DNA from 4 places in the Altererythrobacter litoralis genome. Region 3 is predicted to be linked to each of the others. Evidence: predicted binding sites of a transcription regulator. Region 3 holds the regulator's gene; each other region holds the start of a gene.
The links. The regulator LexA, encoded in region 3, represses DNA repair genes until DNA is damaged. The targets are predictions, from matches to a motif close to GTTCCNCNCTTGTTCT.
Positions count from the first base shown of each region.

Region 1 (5,338 bases), on a different contig from region 3:
CTGGCGGTGATGATGATCGACCTCGATCACTTCAAGGCCTTCAACGATCGTCACGGCCACCAGGCGGGCGACCGCTGCCTTGCGCTCGCCGCGGCGCAGCTGCAGGCGGTGTTCCCGAGCCGCTACGGCGTGTTGGCGCGCTATGGCGGCGAGGAATTCATCGCTGCGGTGCGCGAACGCCATCCGGGCGAGGCGCGACTGCTGGCCGAGGAAATGCGCGCCGCCATCGCCGCGATGCTGGTACCGGTGCGCGACGATGCTAAGCCGCTCATCACCACCAGCATCGGTCTGGCGCTGGCCCCGGCCAACCGCCAGCTTGACCTTGAGGACCTGATCGAGATGGCCGACGTCGCGCTCTACAGCGCCAAGCGCGCAGGGCGTGACCGGGTCGAAGTGATCGAAGCCGACGAAGGCCTCGACGCGGGCAGCCACCGGAGTAGCGAAGATCCACGCGACCGCCGCCGCGCATAAGGCTCGCTCCGCTGCGCTAGTCGCGCCGCCGCTTCTTCGAGCTGAACCAGCTGCCTCCACCGAGCACGGTGATGCCTAGGAAGAAGCCGAAATCGTACCACCTGCCGGTGTTGGGCACGGCATAGACCGCGATCCCCTCGTCGAACAACGAGCCGATCCAGGCCCAGGGGAAAATGAAGCCGTGCCACAGCCCCCACCAGAAGCCGGGCACGTCCTCTCCGGTCGCAACCCCCGCGTCAATCTGCGCGGCGCAGGCTGAAAGGAGCAGCGCCAGCGCGGCGCAGGCGAGAATGCGGGTGGCTTGTTGTGGCTTCATGGCAAGGCTCCTGCCGCTGCGCGGATCGACCGCGCCAAACGCAGCCGATCCTATGCGCAGCCGAAGCCGGGTGCAAGTTGCGGTACTTGCTGGCCTTTCAGACAGAGGCGAAGGCCCGCTCCTGCATCACTGGCAGGCGAGGCATTCCTCGTAATCGGTCTGCTCGCCGCCGGCGGTCAGTTCGATCTTCGGTGCGTCGGCGGTGTTGTCCGCTTCCACCCCGCCCGCGAAACCGGCGCGCTGCACCGACTTCGAGCGGAGGTAATAGAGCGACTTGATGCCCTTCTCCCACGCCTGGAAGTGCAGCATCATCAGGTCCCACTTGTCGACGTCAGCCGGGATGAACAGGTTCAGCGACTGCGCCTGGTCGATATAGGGTGCACGGTCAGCGGCGAATTCGAGCAGCCAGCGCTGGTCGATTTCGAAGCTGGTCTTGTAGACCGCCTTTTCTTCCGGCGTCAGGAAGTCGAGGTGCTGCACCGAACCGCCACGCTCGAGGATCGTGTTCCACACCGCGACTGAATCCTTCGATTTGTCGCGCAGCAGTTTCTCGAGATAGGGATTCTTGACGATGAAGCTGCCCGACAGCGTCTTGTGGGTATAGATATTGGCCGGGATCGGCTCGATGCAGGCGCTGGTGCCGCCGCAGATGATCGAGATCGACGCGGTGGGCGCAATCGCCATCTTGCAGCTGAAGCGTTCCATCACGCCCATGTCTTCGGCATCGGGGCATGCGCCGCGTTCCTGCGCCAGCAGCATAGAGGCTTCTGAGGCCTTGGCCGCGATGTGCTTGAACATCTTGAGGTTCCACACCTTCGCCATCGGGCTTTCGAAGCCGATCTGCTTCATCTGCAAGAAGGAGTGGAAGCCCATCACGCCAAGGCCGACCGAACGTTCGCGGCTGGCGGAATATTTGGCGCGAGCCATCTCGTCGGGCGCGCGGTCGATATAGTCCTGCAGCACATTGTCGAGGAAGCGCATCACGTCCTCGACGAAGCGCTTGTCGGTGTTCCACTCGTCCCAGGTCTCAAGGTTGAGCGAGGAGAGGCAGCACACGGCGGTGCGATCATTGCCCAGGTGGTCGATGCCGGTCGGCAGGGTGATTTCCGAGCACAGGTTCGAGGTCGAGACCTTGAGCCCCAGGTCGCGGTGATGCTTGGGCATCATCCGGTTCACCGTGTCAGAGAAGACGATATAGGGCTCGCCCGTGGCGAGGCGGGTTTCGACCAGCTTCTGGAACAGGCTGCGCGCATCGACCTTGCCGCGCACGCTGCCGTCGCGCGGCGACTTGAGTTCGAACTCGTCGCCATTGCGCACCGCTTCCATGAATTCGTCGGTCACCAGCACGCCGTGGTGCAGGTTCAGCGCCTTGCGGTTGAAGTCGCCCGAGGGCTTGCGGATCTCGAGGAACTCCTCGATCTCGGGGTGGCTGATGTCGATGTAGCAGGCAGCCGAACCGCGCCGCAGCGAGCCTTGCGAAATCGCCAGCGTGAGCGAATCCATCACGCGCACGAAGGGGATGATGCCGCTGGTCTTGCCGTTGAGGCCAACCGGCTCGCCGATCCCGCGGACATTGCCCCAATAAGTGCCGATGCCGCCGCCCTTCGAAGCCAGCCAGACGTTCTCGTTCCAGGTGCCGACGATGCCTTCGAGGCTGTCAGACACCGAATTGAGGTAGCAGCTGATCGGCAGGCCGCGATTGGTGCCGCCGTTCGACAGCACCGGGGTTGCTGGCATGAACCACAGCTTCGAGATGTAGTCGTAAAGCCGCTGGGCGTGCTCCTGGTCATCGGCATAGGCATCGGCGACGCGGGCGAACAGGTCCTGGTAGTCTTCGCCGGGCAGCAGGTAGCGGTCGGTCAGGGTTTCCTTGCCGAATTCGGTCAGCAGCGCGTCGCGGCTGGAATCGGTCACGATGGTGAAGCGGCGGTCATTGACCTTCTTGCTGTCGATTTCGGCAGCCGATTTCGCCACCGCCGCCATGGCTCCGGCGAGCGCTTCCCCGGCCTTTTCGGCCACCAGCGCTTCGGTTCCCTTGTCTTCGCTTTCCATTGCAACTGCCTTGTTCGCTTCCGGGGCATCCTGTGCCTGCGGGGACTGGCGCTTGTTCTTGGGCTGCCTGGTTTCGGTTTCGACAGCGCCTTCCGCTTCGTTATCCAACCCCATTGCCGCCTCGTCGCCAGTCCTCAAATCCATTATTTGCCCCGCTTCTCGCTTTGCGTTTCTACGTTCCCCGCGGCCATCCCTTTTTCCAAGCGATGTTCCGCATGTGTTCGATTCGGCGGGTCATCCCCACCTAGCAATTCTGAAGGCCTTCTGGGGAATTAGTTTTCCCTTTTTTGCCCACAGAGAGGGCGCGGGATTGCCGTGAATCGACCGACTCTTCCCTCTAACGCAGAGATGGTGCCTGCGCTCGGAAAAACTAGGTCTTGTGGGTGCCCCCGCAGCCTCAACCACTAGATACTGAATCAGAGGAGGGTCCGGTGCAAGAGGGTAAATTCGTATTTACTGTGGGCCGGAGGGCTCGCGAGGGGTGTATTACCATGCTGCAACGCCGCGACGCGCCGGAAATCCTTGGGTCGCGGCCCGCGCAACCCCAAAAATGAATCCGTGAAAAAATTTTTGCGGGCAAAAAGGACTGCCGGGGGTTGTGAATCAATCGAATCCCGCGGCGCAATTTTCGAATCCGGAAAGGGCGCTCGGGACGCCCCATGGTCGGCCAGGAATGCTCCGCCTGACGCCACATTGGCGCCGCGCTCCCCACCCGCAGACTGGGCAGCGCGACGCCAAGGCGTCCCGACTCACGCAATGAGTCAGGAAGGGGGATTCATCGCGATCGACAGTGCCAGCACCGGCGCGCCGGGCTTGCCTGCCGCTTGGGCGATGCGGTTTGCCTCGACCCGCTTCAACTGCTTGTTGAGGCTCGCCATCTGGGACTCGCTGCGCGCCAGGATCACATTTGCCTGGATCACCTGGTCGTCCGGATATCCGACCGGCAGTTCACCGATCGAATCGAGCCGCTCGACCGCTTTCATCGCAATGCGGTCGACTTGGGGGTCACCCGACCTGCGATAGAGCGTGACGTTCTCCGCCCGCCCTTCCGGGTCCACCTGGAAGCGAACCTGGGCAAAGCCGCCGCGGAAGCGCCAATTGTCCAGATCGATGATGCCGAGTTCGCGATCGAGATCGTGTGAGACATCGGAGATGAAGTGCTGCGTGCCGTCGGCAGTGGGAACCACCCTGATTTCCTGCGAGGCAAGCGGGGATGTGAAAGCCGCGCCCGCAAAGAGGGAGGCGAGACTGAGTGAGAGAAGCTTGTTCATGGGATCATCCTTTCGAGTGTAAAAGATGATCGGCCGCAGAGAGTACCGCACTAAGTGCGACTTTTATCATTCAGCGATGACGGTCATTGGTCGATCGGGGCGCCGTAAGCCTGCGGGCACATGCGTCGTCCTGGGCGCGATTATACGCCTATTAACCATGCTGTCAAACGACCCTTCGTATCGTGTCGCTTCCATACAAAACCATGCCGGTCGTACCCGGCGCGGCTGACTTTATGGGAGACGCAGGCCCGCGATTTGCCCCTCGCCGCAACAATAGTTCGCCCGCCAGCACGCGACTCGATGCGGCCTGCGGCGAGCGTATCGGCGCTAGGCGGGATGCGCTGCGTGGGCGTGCTCGGCGATCGCATCGGCGATCGTGTCGACCAGCTCCAGCGGCAGGTCGTGGCCCCAGCCCGGGAAGGTCTTGAGCTTGGCGCCGGGGATCGCCGCGGCGGTGGCGCGGCCACCCTCTACCTTGACCAGCGGATCGTCCTCGCCATGCAGCACCAGTGTGGGCGCTTTCACCCGCTTGAGCCGTTCGGTCCGGTCGCCATCATGGATGATCGCGGCGAGCTGGCGCTGGAGCCCTTGCGGATAGACCGAGCGGCGCACGTTCTCGATCACGCGCTGGCGCTGGGCTTCGGGATCGGGCCGATAGCCCGGGCTGCCGATCGCCGCGGAAACGCGCATGCCATGCGCGACCAGATCCGCCTCTTCCATCGAAGGCGGCGGCGTGGTGAGCGGCTCGATCGCCTTCCTGTCGGCTTGCGGCAGCTTGCGATTGCCCGTGGTCGAGAAGATCGAAATGAGGCTGTGCAGCCGGTGGCCGTGCTCCACCGCCATCAGCTGCGCGATCATGCCGCCCATCGAAGCGCCAACCACATGCGCGCGCTCGATCCCCAGCGCATCGAGCAGGCCCATCCCGTCGGCCGCCATGTCCGACAGCGTGTAGGGCACGCGCGGCCGGAAGCCGAGCCGGGTGAGCAGCATCTGCCGCACCATGCCGGGAGCCTTCGCGCCTTCGAACTTGTGGCTGAGCCCGATGTCGCGATTGTCGTAACGGATCACGTGGAAGCCGCGTTGGGCGAGGCCCTGCACCAGCTCGATCGGCCACAGCGTCATCTGCGCGCCGAGCCCCATCACCAGCAGCATCGGCGGGTTCGCCGGATCGCCGTGCGTATCGTATTCAAGTTCGATCGAATTGGCTGTGATCCTGGGCATATCTCGC
Region 1 covers NZ_JAZDQV010000002.1:186,493-191,830, reverse strand. Annotated here, with positions in the region: gene VRS74_RS02765 (GGDEF domain-containing protein) at 1-471, shown strand, start outside; gene VRS74_RS02760 (LPXTG cell wall anchor domain-containing protein) at 488-787, opposite strand; gene VRS74_RS02755 (ribonucleoside-diphosphate reductase subunit alpha) at 914-2,983, opposite strand; gene VRS74_RS02750 (energy transducer TonB family protein) at 3,601-4,110, opposite strand; gene VRS74_RS02745 (alpha/beta fold hydrolase) at 4,438-5,331, opposite strand.
Region 1: the regulator LexA is predicted to act here: its motif matches at 3,048-3,063, upstream of VRS74_RS02755 (ribonucleoside-diphosphate reductase subunit alpha).

Region 2 (5,338 bases), 250 kb from region 3:
GGCAGTGCTGTGGCAGCCGGGGCAGATCGTCCCGGGCAAGGCGACGCTGGCGAGCGAATTGATGCGGCGCGCCGGGTTCGGTAATCAGAGCGCGTTGCGGGGAATGGGGCAGGCGGACTACCTCTCGCTCGAAGCGCTTCTGGCCGATCCGCCCGAAGTGCTGCTGGTCGCCGGGGATGCGCGTGCGCAACGCCACCCGGCCTTGTCGCGGCTCAAGGCAACGCGCGTCGAAAGCTTCGATCCCGCATTGCTCTATTGCGGCGGCCCAACGATCATTCGGGCCATGGCGCGGCTGAGCGAAATAAGGGCGGGAGGCACATGATGAACCGTGCCACACTCGTTTTCGCAGGCTTTCTCTCGCTGTTGCTGCCGCTGTCGTTGCTTGCGGGGCGCGTGTGGATCGATCCAGCTACGACCCCCAATGCCACGTTGATCCTGATGGAGCTGCGCCTGCCGCGCGCACTGCTGGCGGTCGTGATCGGCGCGGGATTGGGGGCGGCTGGCGCTGCGATGCAGGGCTATCTGCGCAATCCGCTGGCCGATCCCGGCCTGTTCGGGATTGCTCCGATGGCTGCACTGGGCGCGGTTTCCAGCCTGTGGTTCGGCTTTTCGGCCAGCCCCTGGCTCTTGCCGCTGATGGCGCTGGCGGGCGCGGCGGCTGGCATGGCGATGCTTGCCGCGATTGCCGGGCGCACTGGCGGGATCGCGCTGTTCACGCTGGCCGGCCTGATGATTGCCAGCCTCGCCGGAGCATTGACAGCACTGGCGATCACTCTCTCTCCCAACGCCTTCGCCATGAGCGAGATCGTGTTGTGGCTGAATGGCGCGCTGACCGATCGCAGCTGGCGCGATGTCATGCTCGCCGCGCCGCTGGTGGCGGCAGGGATCGGCCTGCTCGCGCTTGCTGCTCGCTCGCTCGATGCGCTTACGCTGGGCGAGGCGGCGGCACGGTCGCTCGGCGTGCGGCCCGGCTGGCTGCTGGCCCTGCTGGTCGGCGGGGTGGGCCTCACCGTTGGCGCAAGCGTGGCGGTGGCGGGGATCATCGGCTTCGTCGGCCTGATCGTGCCGCATCTTGTCCGCCCGCTGACTGACCGGTTGCCGTCGAGCCTGATCCTGCCAAGCGCGCTGGCTGGCGCCTGCCTGGTGCTCGCGGCGGACAGCCTGGTCCGCATACTGCCGCTCGTCACTGAACTGCGGCTCGGGATCGCGCTGAGCTTGCTTGGCGCGCCGTTCTTCCTGTGGCTGCTGGTGCGGATGCGCCGGGGGAGGCTGTGATGCTTGCCGCTGAAGGGCTTTCGCTGGTGCGTGGAGGGGCGCAGGTGCTCGACCGGCTGAGCACGGCGCTTGAGCCGGGGAAGGTCATGGCTATTTGCGGCCCAAATGGCGCAGGCAAGTCCAGCCTATTGATGGCGCTGGCAGGGCTGCTCGAAACTTCTGCCGGGGCGGTCACGCTGGACAGCGAGCCGCTGGGCGCGATGCATCCGCGTATTCGCGCGCAGTATATCGGATACCTTCCGCAAGAGGCCGAAGTGGCATGGGATGTCGCGGTAGAGAACCTCGTGCGGCTTGGGCGGATGCCGCATCGAGATCGCGGGGAGCAGGCGGTCGAAAGCGCTATCGCCGCTCTCGATCTTGAGGGGTTGCGGCACCGCCCCGTCTCGCAATTGTCTGGCGGCGAGAAGGCGCGGGCCTTGCTGGCGCGGGTGCTGGCGGGGGAGCCCCGCTGGATCCTGGCCGACGAGCCATTCGCCGCGCTCGACCTCGCGCACCAGCAGGCTCTGTTGCGCCATCTTGGGCAAGCCGCGCGGGCAGGGGCAGGGGTGGTGCTCGTCGTGCATGACCTTGCCACCGCGATGAACCATGCCGATCGCGTGCTGGTGCTGCGCGAGGGGAAGCTGTTAGCGGATGGCCCGCCGCCGGATGCCTTGTCGTCGGGTAATATCAAGTCGGCCTGGGGCGTTTCGATGCGCTGGATCGGGGATCAAGGAGCACGCGCTCTGGTGGGCGATCAGGCCTGAAGCGAAGGCTTGCGGAAAGCTTCACTGAACCCTGCATAACAGCGTAAGGCCGGACATGCGGAGAGGTGCATGCCCGGCCCGTCCTTGCATTTCCAATCTGCGGCCCTGGTGCGACCCGAAGGGCAGGAGGGATAGACTTGCAAAGAGAAGCTCTTGCTAGCGATTTGGGGATAGAGATTGGCCTTCAGTTTTCCTGTAGGCTGGCTTCAAGCAGGCGGGGCGGCAGAAAAAGTGAAGTGCGATTGAGCAATTAAGCATCGGGTGCCCTTCGGAGCGCCAGCCATGAAGCGAAGCGCGAAACCCGTTTGCATCCGGCGCATTTGCCCCCACATCTATCCGATCCCAGTGGGCTGCACCTGCGCTTCACTTGACTATCCGGAACATTTGCGGAACACGAATTTCCATGGCCCTTAGCAAGATTTCCGTCCGCGGCGCGCGCGAACACAACCTCAAGGGGATCGATATCGATCTGCCGCGCGATGCGCTGATCGTGATCACCGGCCTGTCGGGTTCGGGCAAGTCTTCGCTCGCTTTCGACACGATCTATGCCGAGGGGCAGCGGCGCTATGTCGAGAGCCTTTCCGCCTATGCGCGCCAGTTCCTCGAGATGATGCAAAAGCCCGATGTCGAGCATATCGACGGGCTTTCTCCAGCCATCTCGATCGAGCAGAAGACCACCAGCCGCAATCCGCGCTCGACCGTGGCGACCGTTACCGAGATTTACGACTACATGCGCCTGCTGTGGGCGCGGGTGGGGGTGCCTTATTCTCCCGCCACGGGTGAGCCGATCAGCGCGCAGACCGTCAGCCAGATGGTCGACCGGGTGATGGCGCTGCCCGAAGGCACGCGGCTCTACCTGCTGGCGCCGGTGGTGCGCGGGCGCAAGGGCGAATACCGCAAGGAACTGGCGGAGTGGCACAAGGCCGGCTTCACCCGCGTGCGGATCGATGGCGAGATGTATGCGATCGAGGAAGCCCCCGCGCTCGACAAGAAGTACAAGCACGACATCGAAGTGGTGGTCGATCGCGTCGCGGTGAAAGAGGGGCTGGAGACGCGCCTTGCCGACTCTTTCGAGACCGCGCTCAAGCTTGCCGACGGGCTGGCCTATGTCGATCTGGCCGATGGCGTGGTGCCCGGGCGCGAGAGTGAGGGCGAAGCGGGCGGCGCGATGAAGGGCGCGGGCATCCCCGCCAACCGCATCGTGTTCAGCGAGAAGTTCGCTTGCCCCGTCAGTGGCTTCACCATCGAGGAAATCGAGCCGCGGTTGTTCTCCTTCAACGCGCCGCAGGGCGCCTGCGCCACTTGCGACGGGATCGGCGAGAAGCTGTTGTTCGATCCGCAGCTGGTCGTGCCGAACGAGGCGCTCAGCCTGAAGCAGGGCGCGGTGGTGCCCTGGGCGAAGTCCAACCCGCCGTCGCCCTATTACATGCAGGTGCTGGCGAGCCTCGCCAAGGCATACGACTTCGACCTGACCACGCCGTGGAACGAGCTTGAGCCCGACCAGCGGATGATCATCCTCCACGGCACGGGCGGCATGCCGGTCGAGCTCACCTTCAAGGACGGTCGCAAGGAATACACCGTGCGCAAGCCCTTCGAAGGCGTGATCGGCAACCTCAACCGCCGCATGCTGCAGACCGAGAGCGCGTGGATGCGCGAGGAGCTGGGCAAGTACCAGACGGCGCAGCCGTGCGAGACCTGCGGCGGCAAGCGCCTCAACGAGAAGGCGCTGTCGGTGAAGGTCGCAGGAACGGACATCGCCACGCCGGTCAGGATGAGCGTGGCCGACGCGAAGGCGTGGTTCCTCGCGCTCGAGGCCAAGCTCAACGACACGCAGCAGCAGATCGCCCGCGCGATCCTCAAGGAAATCAACGAGCGGCTGGGCTTCCTCGACAATGTCGGGCTGGACTACCTCAACCTTGATCGCACCAGCGGCACGCTTTCCGGCGGCGAGAGCCAGCGCATCCGCCTCGCCAGCCAGATCGGCAGCGGCCTCTCGGGCGTGCTCTACGTGCTCGACGAGCCCAGCATCGGCCTGCACCAGCGCGACAATGACCGGCTGCTCGAAACGCTCAAGCGCCTGCGCGACCTTGGCAACACCGTGATCGTGGTCGAACACGATGAAGACGCGATCCGCGCCGCCGACCATATTGTCGACCTTGGCCCCGGCGCGGGCGTCCACGGCGGCGAAGTGGTGGCGCAGGGCAAGCTTGCCGATATCGAGCGCGCCAAGGGCTCGCTCACCGCGGATTACCTGACCGGCCGACGCCGGATCGACGTGCCAACCACCCGCCGCAAGGGTAACGGCCAGCACATCACCGTCCACGGCGCGCGCGCCAACAACCTCAAGCAGGTCACCGCCAGCATCCCGCTCGGCACCTTCACCTGCATCACCGGCGTCAGCGGCAGCGGCAAGAGCTCGTTCACGATCGACACGCTCTACGCCGGCGCGGCCCGCGCGCTCAACGGCGCGCGGGTGATCGCGGGTGCGCATGACAAGATCACCGGGCTCGAATATTGCGACAAGGTGATCGAGATCGACCAGTCGCCGATCGGCCGCACCCCGCGCTCCAACCCCGCGACCTACACCGGCGCCTTCACCCAGATCCGTGACTGGTTCGCCGGCCTGCCCGAGGCGCAGGCGCGCGGCTACAAGCCGGGCCGCTTCAGCTTCAACGTCAAGGGCGGGCGGTGCGAGAAGTGCCAGGGCGACGGGCTGATCAAGATCGAGATGCACTTCCTGCCCGACGTTTACGTCACGTGCGAGGAATGCCACGGCAAGCGCTACAACCGCGAAACGCTGGAGGTGAAGTTCAAGGGCCACTCGATCGCCGACGTGCTCGACATGACGATCGAGGATGCGGAGGAGTTCTTCAAGGCCGTCCCCCCCATCCGTGACAAGATGCATATGCTGAACGAGGTGGGGCTGGGCTACGTCAAGGTGGGCCAGCAGGCGACCACGCTGTCAGGCGGCGAGGCGCAGCGGGTGAAGCTGGCGAAGGAACTCAGCAAGCGCAGCACCGGGCAGACGCTCTACATACTGGACGAGCCGACCACCGGCCTTCACTTCGAGGACGTGCGCAAGCTGCTCGAAGTGCTCCACCGGCTGGTGGACCAGGGCAATTCGGTGGTGGTGATCGAGCACAACCTCGACGTGATCAAGACCGCCGACTGGATTCTGGACCTTGGGCCGGAAGGCGGCGTGCGGGGCGGGGAAGTGGTGGCGCAGGGCACGCCCGAACACGTGGCGGAGGTTTCACGCTCCTTCACTGGGCAGTACCTCAAACCCATGCTCGAACGTCAGCAAGAGGCAGCCGAGTAGG
Region 2 covers NZ_JAZDQV010000001.1:54,914-60,251, forward strand. Annotated here, with positions in the region: gene VRS74_RS00295 (ABC transporter substrate-binding protein) at 1-322, shown strand, start outside; gene VRS74_RS00300 (FecCD family ABC transporter permease) at 322-1,275, shown strand; gene VRS74_RS00305 (ABC transporter ATP-binding protein) at 1,275-2,018, shown strand; gene uvrA (excinuclease ABC subunit UvrA) at 2,422-5,337, shown strand.
Region 2: the regulator LexA is predicted to act here: its motif matches at 2,396-2,411, upstream of uvrA (excinuclease ABC subunit UvrA).

Region 3 (5,338 bases):
GCGCTTTGGCAGGTATTGGATATACGCTGCTGACCGGTGCCGAAGTGCCCACGGTGAGGAGTTGTATCGCTGCATTGCTGGTACTCGGTGCCCTTGCGTTGGGACGTGACCCGCTGTCCTTGCGGATGATTGCCGTAGCCGGCTTTGCAGTGATGCTGGTTTGGCCGGAGGCGCTCGTAGGTCCCAGTTTCCAGATGAGCTTTGCTGCGGTGATCGCAATCGTCGCGCTGCACAACAGCGCCCCGGTGAAGGCTTTCCTCGCACCGCGCGAAGAGGGGTGGCTGGCCTGGGTAGGGCGGCGAGGGGGAATGCTTTTGGTTACGGGGCTGGTGATCGAGATCGCCTTGATGCCGATCGTGCTGTTCCATTTCCATCGGGCGGGGGTCTATGGCGCATTTGCCAATGTCGTTGCGATCCCGCTGGTAACCTTCATCACCATGCCGCTGATCGCGATTGCCCTGCTGTTGGACCTGGTGGGGCTGGGTGCGCCGGTGTGGTGGCTCGTTGGCCAATCGATTGAACTGCTCCTTGCGATAGCGCATTGGACCGCTGCGCAACCGGGAGCGGTCAAGCTGATGCCGCAAATGGGCGGAATCACCTTCGCCATGTTCATAGCGGGCGGGCTGTGGCTGGCGCTCTGGAAAGGCCAGCGACGGTTGTTGGGACTGGTTCCGGCTGCAATCGCGACCGCTTTCTTTGTCGCCACCCCAGTGCCTGACGTCCTGATCTCAGGCGACGGACGGCATGTCGGCATCACGGTGCCCGGCAAGGATGGTGAGGGGACGCGACTTGTCACCCTGCGCGATAGCCGTTCGAGTTACACGCGGGACAATCTGCTGGAATTGGTTGGAGTGGAGGCCGAGCCGGTGCTGCTTGCCGACTGGCCGGGTTCGCGCTGCAGTGAGGATTTCTGCGTCGCCTCGATCGAGCGTGGAGGGCGCAATTGGAGCTTGTTGCTCGCCCGAAACAATCTGCAGATCGAAGAGCGGGCGCTTGCCGCAGCATGCGAGCGGGCGGATATCGTGGTCGCCGACCGATGGCTTCCCCGATCATGCCGACCCCGCTGGCTCAAGGCCGACCGGCGCTTCCTGCAGCGCTCTGGCGGGATCGCGATCGTGCTCGAAGATGAAGCGATCCGGAGGGTTGCCGACCATCAGGGCGAGCATGGATGGTGGCGCGCCGGACGTCGAGACTAGCCGGGGAGCTAGCCGACAAGTTGGGGGACAGTGCCCGGCGCGCTATCAGGTCAATCAGTGGTAACGGCGCAGCAGGCCCGCGAGCTTGCCCTGAACCACCACTTCGTCAGGCCGATAGACCTGCGGCTCATAGGCCCCATTGGCAGGATCAAGCTGGATCATCCCGTTCACACGGCGCAGGTACTTGAGCGTCGCTTCCTCGTTGCGCACCAGCGCGACCACGATCTCGCCATCGCGCGCAGTATCTGTGCGCCGCACCAGCGCATAATCGCCATCGAAAATGCCCGCCTCGACCATCGAGTCGCCAGATACTTCGAGCGCGTAATGCTCGCCCGGGCCGAGCAAGGCGGCAGGAACCGGCATGCTCGCCTGTCCTTCAAGCGCTTCGATCGGCGCGCCCGCGGCGATGCGGCCATGCAGGGGGATCTCAATCACGTCATTGGCCGGCTCGCGCATGGCGGGTTGCGCTGCACGCGCTACCGACACGGAATCATTGGCAGGTGCACTGCGCTTGGCTGCAGGCACGGCATCTTCCGGCATGCGGATCACTTCGAGCGCACGCGCCCGATTGGCCAGGCGACGGATGAAGCCACGCTCCTCCAAAGCGGAAATCAGCCGGTGCACGCCTGACTTGCTCTTGAGATCGAGCGCTTCCTTCATTTCCTCGAATGAAGGTGAAATGCCCGTTTCCTCAAGCCGCTGCTGGATGAAACGGATGAGTTCGTGCTGCTTGGCAGTCAGCATGGCGAAAACCTCCCTTGGCCGCCTGTTCCACGCCCACCTGAACATGGTGAACGAATGTAGAACAATTAGGCAACCCGATTCGCCAAGTCAAGCAATTCCGCCATTTTCCAACAGGTATGCCGGAACAGATGTTCCCGCTTCGACCATCTCACTCCCGGCAGGCCGGTCGATCAGGCAATTCGCTGCAGCAAGCGAAGCGAGCGCCGAAGAATCCTGCGAATCGACCAGCGTGGCCGATGTTCCGTCCCACGCAGCGCGCAGGAATTCGCGCCTACCGCCAATTGCCGGCAATTCGGTTCCGCACACCAGCATCGCCTTGCGCGGAACCGGCATGGAGGCGCCCATTGCCGCACGCACCAGTGGCATCACGAAGTGAAAGCAGGTGACGAAGCTCGACACCGGATTGCCGGGCAGGCCAAGGATCACCTGCGTCCCGCGCGTTGCGACCATAACCGGCTTCCCCGGCTTCATCGCGACCTTCCAGAAATCGATCCGGGCGCCCCAGGCTTCGAGCGCCGGGCGAATCAAATCATGATCGCCAACCGAGGCGCCGCCGGAGGTGACAAGGATATCCGCGCCTTCTGCTTGCTCCAGGGCAGCTGCCAGCGCCTCAGCATCGTCCGCCACCGGACCAATCCGCAGCACCTCGCAGCCAAGCGCGCCCAGCATGGCCGCGATCATTGCCCCATTGCTCGCTGGGATCTGGTGATCGCCGCAATCGGCAGGATCGGCTGCAAGTTCGTCGCCGCTGTCGAGCACGGCCACGCGCGGCGCACGGCGTACAGGAAGCTGGCCATGCCCGGCACTGATCGCCAGCGCGAGCTGCGCCGGGCCGATCCGGGTTCCTGCGGCGAGCACCTTGTCCCCCTCTGCGAAGTCGAAACCGCACTTGCGGACATGCTGCCCCGGCGGGATATCATGCGAGACAGTGACGAGATCGGGCTGAAGCAGTTCTGCCTCTTCCCGGATCAGCACGCGATCGGCACCTGCTGGCATATGCGCTCCGGTCGAAATGCGCACACACTGGCCCCACATCAGCTTGCTGTCGAAGGGCGCCCCCGCGCGGCTTTCGCCGACTATCCGCCAACTGCCGACCCCGCAAAGCGCATAGCCATCCATCGCCGAGAGGTCGGCCGAGGGCTGGGCGCGCCGCGCAACCAGATCTTCGGCCAGATAACGCCCGACTGCCTCAGTCGCCGCGACCCGTTTGACCGGCATTGCCGGCGCCAGGGCGAGCACGCGCGCCTGCGCTTCTTCAAGTGTGAGGGCAGGGCTATCGGTCAATCGGCGACCCAATGCCCCGACTTTCCGCCGGTCTTCTCAAGCAGGCGCACGTCACCGATCGCCATGCCTTTATCGAGTGCCTTGGCCATGTCGTAAATCGTCAGCAGCGCGACCGACGCGGCGACCATCGCTTCCATTTCCACCCCGGTCTTGCCGGTTAGCGAAGCAGTGGCGGTTACGCGGATGCCGTCACTCCCATAGGCGAAATCGACATCGACCGCGTCGATAGCGAGCGGGTGGCACAGCGGGATCAGCTCGCCGGTCTTCTTGGCAGCCATGATCGCGGCGATTCGCGCCGTCCCAAGAACGTCGCCCTTGGGCGCGTTGCCAGCCTTGATCGCTGCGAGAGCCTCCGCATTCATGCGAATGTATCCGCCAGCCCTGGCCATGCGCGCCGTGGCCGGCTTGGCGCCGACATCGACCATCCGTGCAGTGCCGATCTCGTCAATATGGGTCAGGCGCTTGCTCATGGATTGGTTCCTTGCGGATCGAACAGTCGAGCCATGCGACACATGCGACATAGTTCAGGAATTAAAAAACCGCCTGCCCGACAGCATGGCGGCAAGAGGCGACCTAGGGAGGGCGGGGCGGAGCTTCATCCACTCACCTATGCCGCAAACTCTGCGTGTAGGACAGTTCAACCTTCGAGCAGTGCCCGCGTGGCTGCCTCAACATCGTCCTGCCGCATCAGGCTTTCACCCACCAGGAAGGTGCGCACGCCCGATAGGGCGAGCCGCTGGCATTCCTGATACGAATTGATCCCGCTTTCGCCGACGAGCAGCGTGCCTTCGGGTACAAGCGGGGCAAGCCGCTCGGTAACCGCAAGGTCGGTTACGAATGTGCGCAGGTCGCGGTTGTTGACCCCGATCAGCCGGGATTGGAGGCGCGCGGCACGCTCCATTTCGGCTTCGTCGTGAACCTCGACCAGCACGTCCATCCCGCGTTCGATTGCAGCAGCCTCGATCTCGGCCATTTCCGCGTCTTCCAGCGCGGCGACGATGATCAGGATCGCATCGGCCCCGATGCTGCGGGCTTCGGCGACCTGCCACGGGTCGACCATGAAGTCCTTGCGCAGCACCGGCAGGTCGCAGGCGCCGCGCGCTTCGACCAGGAAATCCTCGTGCCCCTGGAAATAGGGCGCATCGGTGAGCACCGAGAGGCAGGCTGCACCGCCTTGCTGGTAGGCGCGGGCATGGGCGGCGGGTTGGAAATCCGCCCGGATCAGGCCCTTGGAAGGCGATGCCTTTTTGATCTCCGCGATCAGAGCAAAACCGCTGGTGGCTTTTACGCGCAATGCCGCTTCGAAACCGCGCGGAGCCGATTGCCCGGCAGCGGCATGGTCGAGCGCGGTGCCGGAGCGTTCGGCACGCCGCTGGGCGACTTCGATCCGCTTGGTGGCGCAGATTTCCTGAAGTTTGTTCATCGCGGCGTTCACTTGGCCAATTCGATCCAGCGCGCGAGCAAGTGCGCGGCTTTGCCGCTGTCGAGCGCCTCGGCCGCCATGGCGGCGCCTTCGCGCCAGTCTTCGGTCCGGCCTGCAACGATCAGCGTGCCCGCCGCGTTGAAGAGCACGGCATCGCGATAGGCGCCGGGCATGCCATCGAGCAGCGCCTTGAGTGCCTTGGCGTTGTGCGCCGGATCGCCGCCGCGGATCGCTTCCACCGGCGCATGTTCCAAGCCAGCCATGTCGGCGGAGACACGGCGCATCTCGAAATCATTGCCGGTCACGTCGGCCAGTTCGTTGCCGCCTGCAAGGCTGAGCTCGTCGATGCTCTCGTCGCCCGAAACGATGAAGGTGCGCTCGGTGCCCAGCCGCGCCTTCGCATCCGCATAGATCGGCACATAGCCGGGGCGTGCGATCCCGATCAGCTGGCGCTTGACCCCGGCGGGGTTCGAAAGCGGGCCCATCAGGTTGAAGATCGTGCGCTTGCCCAGCTTCTGGCGAATGGGCTGGATACGCCCCATCGCCGGGTGGTGGTTCTTCGCGAAGAGGAAGCAGATGCCGATCTCGGCGAGGGTCTTTTCGGCCGTGCGCCCGGCTGCGTCCATGTCGAGCCCGAGCGCCTCGAGCGTGTCGGCTGCGCCCGCTTTCGATGAAGCGGCGCGGTTGCCAT
Region 3 covers NZ_JAZDQV010000001.1:306,796-312,133, forward strand. Annotated here, with positions in the region: gene VRS74_RS01485 (ComEC/Rec2 family competence protein) at 1-1,196, shown strand, start outside; gene lexA (transcriptional repressor LexA) at 1,251-1,940, opposite strand; gene VRS74_RS01495 (molybdopterin molybdotransferase MoeA) at 2,028-3,224, opposite strand; gene moaC (cyclic pyranopterin monophosphate synthase MoaC) at 3,221-3,694, opposite strand; gene trpC (indole-3-glycerol phosphate synthase TrpC) at 3,862-4,647, opposite strand; gene trpD (anthranilate phosphoribosyltransferase) at 4,656-5,338, opposite strand, start outside.

Region 4 (5,338 bases), 220 kb from region 3:
CAGCGAGGATTTGCCGGGCGAACAGCTCAATGCCGACAAGCGCAAATATGTGATCACTGTGCCCGCCAATGGCGAGCGCGTGGTGCGCGTCAGCTACGCAACCCGGTATTGATCCGATGCTTCGGCTTCGCGCCGTTCTGACCGCTTTGCTGGCTCTGCTCGGCGCGCCGCTGGCTGCGCGCGAAGCGGTCGACGCTTCGGCGCCGCAGCAGGTCGCCGTCACGATCTATCGCGACCCCGATGGCGGGGCCTTCGACCGTAACGACCCGCGCGGGTTCGCCATGATCAGCGAGACGCGGACCGTTACCTTGCCGCCGGGCGAATCGACCATCCGCTTCACCGGGGTGGCGGAAGGCATGATCGCCGTGTCGGCGATCGTGACCGGCCTGCCGGGCGGGAAAATCGAGAAGAACCGCAATGCCGCGTTGCTCTCTCCGGCGGCGCTGGTCGACGGCACGCTTGGCAATCGCGTCACCATTACGCGCACCAACCCTGCAACCGGGACGGAGCAAAGCGAGCGCGCCATTGTGCGGACCCGTGCAGATGGCGGCATCGTGCTGCAGACCTCGCAAGGCTATGAAGCGGTGCGTTGCGCGGGCCTGCCCGAACGCCTGAGTTTCGATGGCGTGCCGCCGGGGCTCTCGTCGCAGCCGGTGTTCAGTATCGACACCAGCGATGCCACAGGCGGCACCTATCAGGTGCGGCTGACCTATCTTGCATGGGGCTTCGACTGGCAGGCGCACTACGTCGCGACGCTTGCCGAGGGCGGCGCCAAGGGGCGCAAGCAGATGCGCATGCTCAGCTGGCTGACGCTGGTGAATGACAATGGCCAGAGCTTCGAGAATGCCGAATTGCTGGTGGTGGCGGGCACGCTCAATGTCGAGAGCGATTTCGAGCAACTGGCCGCGCCGCCGCGCGGCGAGCCGTTGCGGCTCGAATGCTGGCCGATCGGCAGCACCGCGACGGGGACCTATCCCGAACCCTATCCCGCGCCGCCGCCCATGCCACCGGCCATGGCAGACATGATCACCGTCACCGGCGCGCGCATGCAGCGGGAAAGCTTCGAAGCGGCCTCGCCGGTTGCGGTGCTTGCCGGCGAAGAGAACCTTGGCGACCTCAAGCTGTTCCGAGTGCCCGAACCGATTACGGTGAATGCCAAGGGGCTGAAGCAGGTCGCCTTCCTCGCCAGGGACGAGGTGCGCGGTGAGTTCATCTATAAAGCCGATTGCGCGCTCTATCGCCCGCTGGAGCCGGATGAGGCATTCGGGCCCGCGCGCCTCTTCTTCCGTACCGACAACGAGAGTAGGAACGGGCTGGGCGTTTCGCTGCCGCGTGGCGGGGTGACCGTGTTCGAGCCGTCATCCTACGGCGATCTCCTTATCGGCGAAGACGGCATCCGCGACTATGCCGTGGGGCAGGAGGTCGAGTTCGGGCTGGGTGCGAGCACCAAGGTGTTTGCACAATGCGGATTGACCGGTGCCATCGAGAAGGCAGGTGCGCAGAAGTCGGACTGGCAGGAAATGCGCGCGGTGCTGACCAATGCAGGCAGCGAAAGCGCCACTGTCCGGCTTGAGATCGGGTCGGCCTTGGATTGGCAGGTGCGCCCGGTGCGTGGGCTCGAACTGAAGGATGGCGGACAGGTGATTGTAGTGAAGGTGAAGCCGGGCGAGGCGGCCGAACAGCGCTTCTGGATCCGCCACAACGACTGAAAATCGGGCTTGTAGGAAAAATTTCGTTCCCCACTTGTTCTTATGGAACAAAGCAGATACATAACCTCCCAACAGGGCAGTCGATAACCGGCTAACGGCCCTAGGCAAGCAAGGGAGGCCATGCGATGGCGACGAATCTGAAACTGGTTGAAAAGGAGTCATCCGTGGATCGTCAGAAGGCGCTCGAAGCCGCGCTTGCCCAGATTGACCGGGCCTTTGGCAAGGGCTCGGCGATGAAGCTGGGCTCGAAGGAAGCGATGAATGTCGAATCGATTTCGACCGGCTCGCTCGGCCTCGACATTGCGCTGGGTATCGGCGGCCTGCCCAAGGGCCGCGTGATCGAAGTCTATGGCCCCGAAAGTTCGGGCAAGACCACGCTGGCGCTGCATGTCATCGCTGAAGCGCAGAAGGCCGGCGGCACTGCTGCCTTCGTCGATGCCGAACACGCGCTTGACCCGGTTTACGCGAAGAAACTCGGAGTCGATATCGACGAGCTGATCGTGTCGCAGCCCGATACGGGCGAACAGGCGCTCGAAATCACCGACACGCTCGTGCGCTCGAATGCAATCGACGTGCTGGTGGTGGACTCGGTGGCCGCGCTGGTGCCGCGGGCCGAAATCGAAGGCGAGATGGGTGACAGCCATGTCGGCCTGCAGGCCCGCCTGATGTCGCAGTCGCTGCGCAAGCTGACCGGTTCGATCAGCCGTTCGAAGTGCATGGTGATCTTCATCAACCAGCTGCGCATGAAGATTGGCGTGATGTACGGTAACCCCGAAACCACGACCGGCGGCAATGCGCTCAAGTTCTACGCTTCGGTCCGGCTCGACATCCGCCGCACCGGCCAGATCAAGGACCGCGATGACATCGTGGGCAACACCACTCGCGTGAAAGTGGTCAAGAACAAGGTCGCCCCGCCGTTCAAGCAGGTCGAATTCGACATCATGTATGGCGAAGGCATTTCGAAGATTGGTGAGATCCTCGACCTGGGCGTCAAGGCAGGGCTGGTCGAGAAGTCCGGTAGCTGGTTCTCCTATGACAGTATCCGGATCGGCCAGGGCCGCGAGAATGCCAAGCAATACCTCAAGGACAATCCCGAGCTTTGCGACAAGTTGGAAGCTGCCATTCGCAGCCAAACCGACAAGGTCGCCGAGGAGATGATGACGGGCCCGGACGCGGACCCAGAAGACTGACCCTCAAGCGGGCGCAGGCGGTCCTTTCGGACTGGCGCCCGGAAACCCGGAAAGCCGGCGTGCGCCTCTCCCCCTTGAAAGGCTGCGCCGGCTTTTCGCTGTCTGCACCATATGTTGCATTCCGCCATGCCAGCGCGCATGGCTCGCGCGGCGGCACCGGCAAGGTCCGGGCGGCGTCAAAGCAATGGAGTGGAAGTCGACATGGCGGGAATGGATGCGCAGGAATGGCAGGGGCGCGTGGGGAAATCCTGGGCGCACGAATGGCAGCGGACTGATCGTAGCTTCTCGCATCTCACTGCCGAGCTCGAACGACGAATCCTTGCACTGGAGTTCACCCATGCACTCGATGTCGGGTGCGGTGCGGGGGAACTTTCCCTCAAGGTGGCAAGGCAACGGCCCGCCGCCGATGTAATCGGGGTCGACGTTTCGCCCGATTTGATCGAAGTGGCGCGTGAACGAGCCGGCAATGCGCCGAATTTGAGCTTTGAACTTGCCGATGCGGCTGCATGGCAGCCTGATGCCGGTGCCCGGCCCGACCTGCTCATGTCGCGCCATGGGGTGATGTTCTTCCCCGATCCGGTTGCGGCATTTGCCAACCTGCGTGCGGCCACGGCCAGCGGCGCGCAGATGCTGTTCTCCTGCTTCCGCGAGGTTTCGGAGAATCCCTTCTTCGGCGAAGCCGGTCGGCTCATTCCCGCAGAACCCGGTACTCCGCCGCCCGATCCTCATGCACCCGGGCCCTTTGCCTTTGCCGACAATGCGCGGGTAGAAAGCGTACTTTCCGATGCAGGTTGGCGCGATATCCGCTTCGAGCCGTTCGACTTTGCCATGATCGCGGGTGCGGGTGACGATCCGATTGCAGACGCCGTCAGCTATTTCAGCCGGATCGGCCCGGCAGCCCGCGCGCTGGCGGGAATGGACGATGCGGCGCGCGCTGAAGTTCAGGGCAAACTGGCCGAACTCGCGGGGCGCAATCTGAAGGACGGTATCGTCAGCCTTGGCGCAGGCGTCTGGATCGTTTCCGCAACGCACAATTAGGCGGCGATAACGCCTTGCCGCAGGCGCAGCTAAGCCCTAACTGCGCTTGCATGACGTCGACCAACGATATCCGCCGGTCCTTCCTCGACTATTTCGCGGGCGCCGGCCATGCCGAGATCCCGAGCGCACCGCTCGTTCCGTATAACGATCCCACGTTGATGTTCGTCAACGCGGGCATGGTACCGTTCAAGAATGCCTTCACCGGGCTCGAAACGCCGCCTGCACCGCGCGCCACCAGCTCGCAGAAATGCGTTCGCGCAGGGGGCAAGCATAACGATCTCGACAATGTCGGTTATACCGCGCGTCACCACACCTTCTTCGAGATGCTCGGAAATTTCTCCTTCGGGGATTATTTCAAGGAGCAGGCGATCCTGCATGCATGGACGCTGCTGACGAAGGATTGGGGCATCTCGTCTGATCGCCTTACGGCCACCGTCTATCATACGGACGATGAGGCGTTCGACCTCTGGCGCAAGATTTCGGGCCTGCCCGAAGAGCGTGTCATTCGCATCCCGACCAAGGACAATTTCTGGGCGATGGGTTCTGACGGTCCGTGCGGACCGTGTTCGGAAATCTTCTACGATCACGGCGAGCACATTTTCGGCGGCCCTCCGGGCAGCCCGGACGAGGATGGCGACCGCTTCGTCGAGATCTGGAACCTGGTGTTCATGCAGTTCGAACAGGCGGCGGACGAGATCGTCGGGGAACTGCCCAAGCCCTCGATCGACACCGGCATGGGGCTCGAACGCATCGCTGCGGTGATGCAGGGCGTGCATGACAATTACGATACCGACACTTTCAAGGCGCTGATCGCCGCTTCGGAGAACCTTACCGGAGTGAAGGCCGCTGGCGAACACAAGGCGAGCCACCGGGTGATCGCCGATCACTTGCGTTCGACGAGCTTCCTGATGGCCGATGGCGTGCTGCCGTCGAACGAAGGGCGCGGTTATGTGCTGCGGCGGATCATGCGCCGCGCGATGCGCCACGCGCACTTGCTGGGTGCGAGCGAACCGCTGATGCACCGGCTCGTGCCCGCGCTGGTGACCGAGATGGGCCAGGCCTATCCGGAACTCGTGCGCGGCCAGGCGCTGATCCAGGAAGTGCTGCAGCGTGAGGAAACCCAGTTCCGCCGCACGCTCGAAAAGGGCCTGCGCCTGCTCGACGAAGCCACCGGCACGATGGGCGAGGGCGGTGAACTCGACGGCGAGACCGCCTTCAAGCTCTATGACACCTATGGCTTCCCCTACGACCTGACCGAAGATGCGCTGCGATCACGTGGGATCGGTGTCGATCGCGCGGGCTTCGATGTCGCCATGGCGCGTCAAAAGGCCGCCGCGCGCGCTGCGTGGAAGGGTTCGGGCGATGCCGCCGCAGGCGAAGTCTGGTTCGACATTGCCGAGC
Region 4 covers NZ_JAZDQV010000001.1:86,293-91,630, forward strand. Annotated here, with positions in the region: gene VRS74_RS00445 (DUF4139 domain-containing protein) at 1-112, shown strand, start outside; gene VRS74_RS00450 (DUF4139 domain-containing protein) at 117-1,709, shown strand; gene recA (recombinase RecA) at 1,835-2,899, shown strand; gene VRS74_RS00460 (class I SAM-dependent methyltransferase) at 3,101-3,937, shown strand; gene alaS (alanine--tRNA ligase) at 3,988-5,338, shown strand, end outside.
Region 4: the regulator LexA is predicted to act here: its motif matches at 1,735-1,750, upstream of recA (recombinase RecA).